2 regions of the Agarivorans aestuarii genome follow, and region 1 is predicted to be linked to the other one. Evidence: predicted binding sites of a transcription regulator. Region 1 holds the regulator's gene; the other holds the start of a gene.
What was found. The regulator LexA, encoded in region 1, represses DNA repair genes until DNA is damaged. The targets are predictions, from matches to a motif close to TACTGTATNNNNATACAGTA.
Positions count from the first base shown of each region.

Region 1 (5,739 bases):
TTAACTTGGTGACAAGCCGCACAGCTTTTGTCGTAGACTTTTTTGCCCAGCGACATCAGCTCATCTTGTTCCATGGTCATAGCCACCAGCTCCAACTCTTGGGCTTTCTTAGCTAGATAAGCCGCTTCTTCTTCGGCTAACCAGGTATCGTAGTCGGCCTGAGTTTTAGCAATAACCACAATCGGCATAAAACCGTGGTCTTTACCACATAACTCAGCACACTGGCCGCGGTATATGCCGGGTTTATCAATGATGGTCCAAGCCTCATTAATAAAGCCTGGGTTGGCGTCTTTCTTAACTGCAAAATCAGGTACCCACCAGGAGTGGATAACATCTTCTGAAGTCATCAAGAACCGCACTTTTTTATCGATGGGCAATACCAGCGGACGGTCTACCTCAAGCAAGTAGTTTTTGCGTTTTTCCAGCTTGCCGTTAACTTCATCCATATCAGATGCCAGCACACTGTAGAATTCCAGTTCACGGTCAAAGTATTTGTAATGCCACTTCCACTGGGACCCTGTTACTTGAATGGTGATATCGGCATCGGAAGGATCTTCCATGGCCAACAGGGTTTTAGTGGCAGGAATCGCCATCCCTATCAAAATAATGAAAGGAACGATGGTCCAAATAATTTCTACTTTGGTACTTTCATGAAATTGAGCCGGCTTGGCCCCTTTAGACTTGCGATGATGAAAAATAGCCCAGAACATGGCGCCAAACACCAGCACCCCAATAGCACAACAAATATAAAAAATTGTCATGTGCAGGCCATAAACCTGCTCACTAATGGCGGTAACACCCGGACGTAAGTTGAATGACATTTCTTGCGCAAATACTTGCGACGAAAAGAATGTCAGCATTATTAGCTGAATCCATCGGCCCACAGCGCTCTCCTTTGCTAGTAGCCAACGACAACAACTCTCCAAACTAGGAAAGTAGCTGCAGAAAAAGGGAAATCCCCCACCCCAAAAGTAGTAGACAGCAACAGCTAAATACAAGCTACTGCTTATAAATTAACCCCTAAGTTAAAGAAATGTAAATATATTGTTGAGATTTTTATGGATAAACACGAAAGATGTGATGCTAACGACAAAAGCCCAAATCAGGCTGATTTGGGCTTAAAAAAGGCGGAACTTATTGCTATGTAAGGCTTACATCCAATCGGCAGTGCGAATAATGCCTACCGCTAAACCTTCAATTTCGATGCTTTGATATTCTAAATCAACTTCAATAGTAGAGAGTTCTTCATTCTCTGGATGCAGGTAAACCATTTTACCGTCGCGCTCAAAACGCTTAACCGTAACATCGTCTTCTAAACGCGCCACCACCACTTGGCCGTTGTGAACATCATTGGTTTTATGCACAGCCAGTAAATCACCATCCATTATGCCAATATCCTTCATGCTCATACCTTGCACCCGCAGCAAATAATCTGCATGCGGGTTAAACAGATTAGCATCTACCGCATAGTGCGACTCTACATGCTCTTGCGCCAAAATAGGCTCACCGGCAGCCACTTGGCCAATTAAAGGTAAACCCGGCTCTGCTTCCTCGGCCGCAGACTCATTGGCACTGGCGGGCAAGTACGCTTCACTTAAACGGATACCACGCGAAGCCCCCGGGATCATCTCAATAGCGCCCTTTTTAGCTAAAGCACGTAAGTGCTCTTCAGCCGCATTAGCTGAGCGAAAGCCCAACTCCTTGGCAATTTCTGCGCGAGTTGGCGGCATTCCGGTATCGGAAATATGGCGGCGAATAAGTTCAAAGACTTCGGTTTGACGAGGTGTTAAGGGCTTCATAATTTACCTGTAGGTTTATACAGCGCACTGTTAGTATATACAGCATAGATAATGAAGCAAGGCTTTATCTAAATCAGTGACTTATTTGTAGGATTCAGTTTCATTGGAATTCTTTCCGCTACTTTGAAACTACACCCGATATTTCGTGACACCAGTCACAAATAGATAGAATTCAGGATAAAAGAAAGATACGAAGAGTAAAGCTAACTCGCTATTGGACAAAACCGTTTCACACACTCTATAGCCAAGACCATGCTTTTCAATCCCATCATCTTCGCCGAGTAGCGCAAATGAACAAGGGAGCAGAGTTGAAGTCTGTTTGAGCGTAGCGAGTTACTTCAACTCCCTTGCGAATGCGCAACGGAGGATCTAAGAAGATGCAGGGCGAGTTTTCTTTTTGCTTCGTTTTTCTTTGCTCGTCAAAGAAAAATGACGTCGCCGCAGGCGAAAGCCTTTACTCTATAGTTAACACATAATGGGGCAAAACCTTGTTAGCCTATCGACTGGTATAACAAATCTCTGGACAAAAACTGAGTTAGAAAGGTTTTTTATAGCGCTACTTTTAACCGTAAAACATGACGCGAAAACATACGAAAAATTGAAATTTTCCGCTCGAACACGAACCAACTTTAAGCTGCTGAAATTAAAAGTGAAAACCCAAAAACATTCGCACCAGCTTTAAAATTTATTTCACTATTAAGTGAATTTCTAACACTAAATTTCGGTACTAAGCGGAATTTTTAGCGTTTTTGAGTTTGCTTAAACGGAAAACTAAACATGAACCCGCGTAATAACTACAACCGATTTTATAAATAATTTCACTCTTAAGCGGTCCTTACATATTTGATGTTTGTAATTTCTCCGGCCCCAAAGGTTGGTGCTTAGGTTGTGGACGGCCTCGCAAAGAGTGTCAAACGTGGAAGACCATGAAACCCTATGATGCCAATAAACTTCAGAAAAGCCTTGAAAAAAGAATGGTGTAAATTAAGGCTGAGGTTAAAGATAACGACTGAATAAAGCCACTTACATCTAATATAATGGCGATGTCATATCTCTCCATTTTTTTGTACTCCTTCAGACTAAATCGGGTACTTCAATTTGCAAATAAGCGAGTTAAAAACTAGCTTAAGGTAGTTAGACTTGGGAAAAGTTTATCGGAGGATCCGCTTGGAAGCTCGTTGCAAACTAAAAGGCCTGCGTGTGCAGACCCATATTATAAGTAACTAAATCAGATTACTTATTTGCTGGGCATGATGCCTTTACTGGGGTCGATGTTATCATCGGCGAGTTGGCTGCTTGGTGCATAGTGACGAACCAATACATTCCACTCTTGCCCTTCTTTAAGCCCGGTTAACGGAATGTTGTTTGCGCCGTATTTGTCTTCATCACAACCAAAATACACGCTGTAACTACCATCTGCATTTGGCTTAGCTACACCGCTGTTGGTGCTTGCGTCGTCATTAAACATAAAGCCATCATCGTTATAAACGGTGAATGACCAAAACCCTTTATTCTTAGGATCTTCAAAGGTCACCGAGTGACATTCGGTTGATTCAAAGTTAGCCGAGTACTGATATACATTGTCTTTAAAGGTGGCGCCGCCCCAGCCGTAAGCAGCCCCTTGAATTCGCTTTTCTGCAATAGTGTAATCATTAGTGCCAAACATTTTTTCTGAATCGCCAACGCCTTGTGCTGCTATCTCTTCTAGTATGCCTTTTTTCACCGGCTCTAATTTGGCTGCTAAAGTCGCTAAATCGTAGCCCGCAAAGATTGGGTAATCATCGCTAGAGGCAGCATCAATTACTAGCTTATCTTGCAACTTGTTAAGCTCTGCAATCTCTTGTTGATCGTGAATATTCGGTAAATACGCTCGCACCATAGCAAACATAAACTTGGTTGAATTTGGTACTTCTAGGGTTTCGTTGCCTTGGGTATATACCATATCGAAGGTTTGATGATTTTCATCAGTAAACTGCACCATAACAAAACGCTCACCGAAGTCAGGAAGGGTAATACTGGCTCCCTTCTCGGTATCTACAACCGCTGTTGAGTAGATCGTGTCACGGTTCATTCGAACAATAGGTTGATCTTCGGTTAACGGTGGTACACGAAAATGCCGCCAAGAATTTACACCATCCGTTGCTTTAGCTTCGGTTACTGCAAAATATTTAGATGTTTCAGCCACAATATAATTATCGCGAGTTACCTCTATTTGAGCCTTAGCAATGCTCAAATACTCAAAGTGGCTAAGGCAAGGGGGGCAACTATAAATTTGTTCATCATGTATGTTCTCTCAATGTTTGATAATAACTACAACTAAAACGTTTATTGCTTAAATTAGGCGTGTCGAACACTTTTTAAAATGCGCGTATGAAGCAAATGGTATTGCTCCTCTCGGTCCAAAATGATCATTTTGCGACTGGTCACTAAGATACGGTTTATATTTGCCGCTTTCATGCCAAGACTTAAGTGCTTGCTAGCCTTAAGAGTAGTTCATAAGCAGTGGGATGAATAAAGCCTATGCTGCTGCGTTTTTACAATCCACTTTAGCGCTAAAATGCCCTCCAGATGTTACTAGCCTTAAACGACTTCATAGAGCTTTGAACTTTTTCATTGAGCATGCTTAAAGGTAGAGCTAGCTTAATCAACATGAACAAATTTCATTATTTTGATATCGAATTTGAATTAGACTCACCATGATAGTTCGAACAGCTCACAGTGGTGGTATAAGAAGTTATGGGTAAACATGTAGTAGTGCTAGATGGTGGCATGGGCCGAGAGCTTAAAAGAATGGGCGCACCTTTTTCACAACCTTTATGGAGTGCTCAAGCACTGATTGAATCCCCTGCTTTAGTGCGCCAAGCCCATCAAAACTTTATTGATGCCGGCGCCGAGATAATTACCGTAAACAGCTACGCTTGTGTGCCTTTTCATCTAGGCCAAGAGCTATTTCAGCGCCAGGGTGCAATGCTTGCGCAACAAGCGGCTGAGATTGCAAACTCTGTAGCGAGAGATGCCCTTAGCAATACCCACCGCACCATTATTGTTGCCGGCGCTATCCCACCAGTATTAGGCAGTTACCGACCAGACTTGTTTGAGCCAAAACAAGCAATGAGTATTCTCGACGCCTTGGTAAGCGCCCAAGAACCCTATGTAGATATTTGGATTGCCGAAACCATTTCTAGCATCGAAGAGTTTACAGCTATTCAGCGCGCTCTTAAAAACAGCAACAAGAAAAAGTATTACTCCTTCACGCTGCAAGATGCTCCCGATGAACAGGTAAAACTTAGGTCTGGCGAGTTAGTCACAGAGGCAGTAAAACAAGTATGTGATGCTGGCGCAGACGGAATACTGTTTAACTGCTCTATTCCCGAGGTAATGGCAGAGGCGATTAAACAGACTAAAGTGCTAAGTGAAAAGCTTGGAAAAGCGCTAGAAATTGGTGCCTACGCCAATAGCTTTGGTCCAATTAAAGCGGGCCACAAAGCCAATAGCTCATTAAATCAAACTAAGGGTTTGTCGGCTGAAGAGTACCTGGAGTTTGTAAAGCAGTGGCAGCGACTTGGCGCCACTATCATAGGCGGTTGTTGTGGTATTCATCCAGAACACCTTCAAGCAATTAGCCACTGGAAACACGCTAAGAATAAAACGGCTTCGTAGCCGAACCCCATTCAAGTAATTAGTCTTGCTTAGCGCATTAGCAATAATGCACGCTTATTCAACCAAGAACCCGTTCTTGGTTGAATAACACAAGCTTAAACGCGAGCGCGGCTTAGCACATAATTTACAATATCTTGATTGTTATGAATCTCGCTAATTGCAGGAATCACCTCGGTCAAAGCACCTTGTTTTAAGGCTTGTTCTGCTTGTTGGTATATCTCAACTGCGCGTTCTGCCACCGCTTCCATTGGATCAATAAAATTTAAGTTAGGGAAGGCTT
Region 1 covers NZ_AP023033.1:392,979-398,717, reverse strand. The annotation lists gene coxB (cytochrome c oxidase subunit II) at 1-860, opposite strand, end outside; gene lexA (transcriptional repressor LexA) at 1,152-1,799, opposite strand; gene K5609_RS01860 (DUF1289 domain-containing protein) at 2,612-2,782, shown strand; gene K5609_RS01855 (DUF1254 domain-containing protein) at 3,037-4,032, opposite strand; gene K5609_RS01850 (homocysteine S-methyltransferase family protein) at 4,536-5,459, shown strand; gene K5609_RS01845 (aspartate/glutamate racemase family protein) at 5,555-5,739, opposite strand, start outside.

Region 2 (5,739 bases), 470 kb from region 1:
GTCGTTTTGGCGCTTGTTTGATGGCAGAGCCAGAGCTGGTGGCTGAATGTATTAGCAAAATGCAGCAACAAGTTAAGATCCCCGTGACGGTTAAAACGCGGATTGGTATCGATGAGCAAGATAGCTATCAGTTTCTAAAGGACTTTATCGATCCTGTTGCTGAAGCTGGCTGCGAAACCTTTATTATTCATGCGCGTAAAGCTTGGTTGTCTGGTCTTAGCCCAAAGCAGAATCGCGATATTCCTCCGCTAGACTACCCAAGGGCTTATCAAGTGAAAGCCGATTATCCGCAGCTCACCATTAGCGTAAATGGCGGAATTGCTAGCTTGGAACAAGTGCAGGAGCACCTAAAGCATCTTGATGGCGTTATGTTAGGTCGCGAGGTTTATCAAAACCCTTACTTACTGGCAGAGGTGGATCAACGGATCTTTGACGATCCGCAGCAAACCTTAAGCCGCCATCAAGTGGCTGAGCTAATGCTGCCATACATTGAAAACCATTTAGCTCAAGGCGGCCGTTTACAACATATTAGCCGCCACATGCTGGGCTTGTTTCAAGGTTGCGTGGGAGCCCGTGCTTGGCGTAGGCACTTAAGTGAGAATGCCCATAAGAACGGCGCTGGCATTGAGGTGATGCAAGCAGCAATGGAGCTAGTTCCAGAGCATCAACAAGCCTAGTATTGTTACTTCCTTCATTTAGTTAAGGCCGCTTTATGCGGCCTTATTATTATCTGGCACAGCCCTTGCTATCACTACCTGCGAAGAGTCAGCTTTTTGTCAGGAGTGCAAAACAATGGAATTTTTAGGACGTTTAATCGCCCGCTGGGGCATATTAGACATTTTTATGGCGTGGGTGCTTACCGCCAGTGGAATGCTACTGCTTATTCCCAAGCAGTGGTTACCAGAAGCAGGCTTAAACGCCCAACTGAGTATGGTATTGACCATTAGTTGTGTCGCGGGTTTGGCTTATTTTCTTAGCCGTGGCTTGTTGTTGTTGTTGACCAGTATCACGGGCGCAGTTCATCATCGTCGAGAATTGCAACGACTCGCTTCGATGATCTCGTGTTTGGATCATTCTGAGCGCGCTATTTTACGCGAGTTTATTATTACTCGCCGCAGCGTATTAAGCCTGCCTTTAAAAGAACCTGCCGTAGCTAACTTAATGGAAAATGGTGTGTTAAAGCCAATGAATGAGCAACATGTTCATGAGCAACGAAGCAATGTGGATATGATGATCAATTTAGCGGCTCGGCCATTACTCAGTTACAAAGCCTTGGGTTTACCGGTTGGTAAGTTAAACGAGGAGCAAATTGAACATTTGAAATCAATTCGTCCTCGCTTTTTACAGCCAGATTACAAAGCAAATCGTACTCACTCTGGGAAACTATTTCGGATCCGTGCTGGTGAAACTGAAAGTCAAACAGCAGCGTAGCTTAACTAGTTCGCTGTTTTAGATAACCCGCGTAATCGGGTACATCTACCGAGAACTCCTGATTAAAGTGGCGGCTGGCTAAGATAAATTCAGCCGTCGCTTGGTTGGTGGCCATAGGTATATTCCATACCGCCGCCAAGCGCAGTAGTGCTTTTACATCAGGGTCATGCGGAACCGCATCAAGTGGATCCCAGAAGAAGATCATTAAGTCTATTTTACCTTCCGCAATCATTGCTCCTAACTGTTGGTCGCCACCCATTGGACCGCTTAATAAGGCTTCTACTTCAAAACCCTGCTTTGATAATAGTGTTCCGGTAGTGCCGGTACCAAATAGTTGATGTTTAACTAAATCTTCGCGATGGTGTTTCGCCCAGTTAATTAGTGCCGTTTTCTTATGGTCGTGGGCTACTAATGCAATACGTTTACGAACGTTCATGGTGCGGGTAGTTGTATCCATGTTACCTCTTAAATACGATTAGTTTGAAAGCGTTTACTGCAGATTATGTTACTGTTTGTACTTACTATTAGCTAGCAACAGCCAGCAGATAATCAAGGTGGGATAACAAAAACGTGTGCGGTAGCGTAATGATTGGTGGTGAATATGAAATACGACAAGCCATAGGTGTAGATTCGTTATTTCTAGATTTTGGCGAAACCAGACAATATCGCCCCAGTGAGTCACTTCCCGCTTTGATTATCGAGCAGGAAAGCCTACGTTGTAAGCCATTTATTTGGGGTGTAAAACACTCTCAGCATTCCCAGCTTATTATCAATGCTCGAGCAGAAACCGCCGCGGATAAACCAATGTTTAAGAACGCTTGGAAAACGCAGCGTTGTTTACTGCCGGTAAAGGCTTGGCACGAATGGCGTAATCAAGAGCGTTTTGAATTCAGCCTTGAGCATCAAAATCTGTTGTTGCTGGGAGGTTTATACCTGCAAACTAATGAAGCTCAGCAACACTTAGTGGTACTTACTCAAACTGCAGCCAATGATTTACAGCAATATCATCACCGCATGCCCTTGTTGTTTGAGCTTAAACAAGGCTTGAGCTGGCTCAGTGGTCAGCATTGTGACTATAAGGCGGAGCAGTTTCATTATCATGTGTCGAGCAATAGCCCACAGCTAGGTATATTTTAGTGACAAGTATTTTTATCGCGTCAGATTTCTAGGAGTGATTGATGATTTACATTTTTGGTTATGGCAGTTTAATTGATGCAGATTGCAGACAACGTACCTTTCCTGGTGAACATGCTTACGCTGCGCGCTTACATGGTTATCAGCGTTATTGGAGTGGTTTAAAAAGTGCAGAAGATCGCTCGGCCGTGGTTATTACCCCAGATAACAAGGCCAGTGTGAATGGGGTATTGATTCCCTTTGATGAAAGCTTCTTGCCTGAGCTAGATAAACGCGAAGAAGATTACGACCGAGTATTGCTCGATGAATCACAGCTTGATTTGTTAGATGCTCTGCCACAACCTGCAGTTAGAATTTATACATATGTGGCTAAAGAGTATTGGCATCCGCAGAGCAATAGCCCCATTCTGCAGTCTTATTTAGATGTGTGCTTGCGCGGGTGTTTGGCGGTAAATGAGCAATACGCTCGTGAGTTTTTGCTTTCAACCAATTATTGGGTAAGCCACTGGTTGGATGACCGTCATCAGCCTATTTACCCAAGGGCTATTAACATGGATGCTCTAGCCTTAGAGCAAATTGATTCGATATTAAATGATATGGCGCATTTGTCTGATTACAAGCCAGTAGATCAGAGCTAAGAATTTGGGCATAAAAAAAGGCGCCTAAGGCGCCTTTTTAGCTTCGATAAACGTAGTTTACAGTACGTGTACAGAAGAAGTGTTAGTAGTACCAGAAGGTACTAGAGCACCAGATACCATAACAACGATGTCGCCTTTGTTAGCAAGACCTGATTCCATCGCTAAGTCTTTACCAAGCGCGTAGAAAGAGTCAGTGCTTTCAATGCTTGCAACAACGTGAGGAATAACACCTTTAGTTAAGCAAAGTTGAGCAGCAGTCTTAGTATTAGTAGTAATTGCTAAGATGTTAGCTTGTGGGAAGTATTTACGAACAGATTTCGCAGACTTACCACCTTCAGTAGCAACAACAATAAGAGGAGCACTTAGCTTCTCTGAAGTTTCTACAGCGCCTTTACATACCGCTTCAGTGATGCGTAGTTTACCGCTGTCACGTGCTGGATCTAAGTTAGAAGGCATTACTGCGTCAGTACGACCACAGATAGTTGCCATGATAGATACAGCTTCTACTGGGTATTTACCTTTAGCAGACTCACCAGAAAGCATTACTGCATCGGTACCGTCTAGGATTGCGTTAGCAACGTCGCCTGCTTCTGCACGAGTTGGACGTGGGTTTTTGATCATTGAATCAAGCATTTGAGTTGCAGTGATAACCAATTTACGTGCACGGTTACACTTCTCAATCATCATCTTCTGAGCGAAGATTACTTCTTCAACTGGGATTTCAACACCTAAGTCACCACGAGCAACCATGATGCCGTCAGATACTTCTAGAATTTCGTCGAAGTTATCTACACCTTCTTGGTTTTCGATTTTAGAGATGATTTGGATCTTCTCGCCGCCATTCTCTTTAAGAAGTTGACGAATTTCTAATACGTCTTCTTTCTTACGAATGAAAGATGCAGCGATGAAATCAACACCTTGCTCACAACCAAAGATTAAGTCGCCTTTATCTTTAGCAGAAAGAGCAGGAAGCTGAACGATAACACCAGGAAGGTTAACACCTTTGTTTTCGCCTAAGTCACCGTTGTTAAGAACAGTACACTTAACTTCGTCATCAGATACTGCGATAACTTCCATTTCGATTAGGCCGTCATCTACTAGGATGATGTTGCCTACTTTCAAGTCAGCAGCAAAACCAGAGTAAGTTACCGCTACGCGAGTTGCATCGCCGATTACTGTTTGGTCTGTGGTGAAAGTGAACTCTTGACCAGCTACTAGGCTAACGTCTTCGCCGCCAGCTAGTTTAATAGTGCGGATTTCTGGACCTTTGGTATCCAACAAAACAGCAGCAGATTTGCCAGTGTTCTTAACAACTTCACGTAGGTTGTCGATGCGAGTGCCGTGCTCAGCAAAGTCGCCGTGAGAAAAGTTAAGACGCATTACGTTCATGCCTGACTCAACTAACTTAGTTAGCATTTCTACCGATTCAGTTTTTGGACCAATGGTACAAACTATTTTGGTTTTCTTCATTGAAGTGACTCTCCGTTAAGGATGCTAGTAAAAAATCTGCGCACATTATACAAGATTGATCACAAAAGGATATGTAGAAAAATAACTACAAATCCGAATGTCGATCAAAATAATGTCGATTTATAATTCACAAATGTGGCTTGTTAATTGTTCAATTTTGTAAAAGCTTGCTGTTTTGCTCATTATTTGAGCATCTAGCAAGTATAAAAAAACCTCGCCAAACTGCGAGGTTTTGATGCGAATTTATCGCTTATTCAATTTCACCACAGAAACGATAACCTTCACCGTGGATGGTGGCGATAATTTCTGGTGTTTCAGGGATCGATTCAAAGTGTTTTCTGATGCGACGAATAGTCACATCAACTGTACGATCGTGTGGCTTAAGCTCGCGGCCAGTCATTTTCTTTAATAAGTCAGCGCGGGTTTGAATTTGTCCTGGGTTCTCAACAAAGTGCAACATGGCGCGAAACTCACTACGTGGTAGTTTGTAAGTCTCTTGGTTTGGACTTACCAATGAGCGACTATTAATGTCTAAGGTCCAACCGTTGAAGCGATATTCTTCAACCGTGCCTTTTTCTTCGCTAGCTACTTGACCATTTACAGTTCGGTTAAGCAGGTTGCGAGCACGAATGGTGAGTTCACGAGGATTAAATGGTTTGGTGATGTAGTCATCGGCACCAATTTCCAAGCCAAGGATCTTATCCACTTCGTTGTCACGTCCAGTTAAGAACATTAACGCAATTTGCTCACGGTCGCGTAATTCACGCGCAAGTAACAGACCATTCTTACCAGGAAGGTTAATATCCATGATAATTAAGTGAACAGAATGCGCTTCTAATACGCTGTTCATTTCATTGCCGTCAATCGCTTCAAACACATTGTAACCTTCAGCTTCAAAAGTGCTTTTTAGCGTATTACGAGTGACCAGTTCGTCCTCGACAATTAAAATATTTGGTGTCATGGTCTTCCCCAATGCTGTTTAGAATAAAGTTGGCTTGTGAACAGGTAGCGCTATATAGAAAGGTGAGGCAATGGCTACTTATTCTTCCATGTTGAGTTTGTGTTA
Region 2 covers NZ_AP023033.1:860,590-866,328, forward strand. The annotation lists gene dusA (tRNA dihydrouridine(20/20a) synthase DusA) at 1-677, shown strand, start outside; gene K5609_RS04050 (super-infection exclusion protein B) at 793-1,431, shown strand; gene K5609_RS04055 (methylglyoxal synthase) at 1,433-1,888, opposite strand; gene K5609_RS04060 (SOS response-associated peptidase family protein) at 2,002-2,568, shown strand; gene K5609_RS04065 (gamma-glutamylcyclotransferase family protein) at 2,610-3,203, shown strand; gene pykF (pyruvate kinase PykF) at 3,261-4,673, opposite strand; gene arcA (two-component system response regulator ArcA) at 4,924-5,634, opposite strand.
Region 2: the regulator LexA is predicted to act here: its motif matches at 1,938-1,957, upstream of K5609_RS04060 (SOS response-associated peptidase family protein).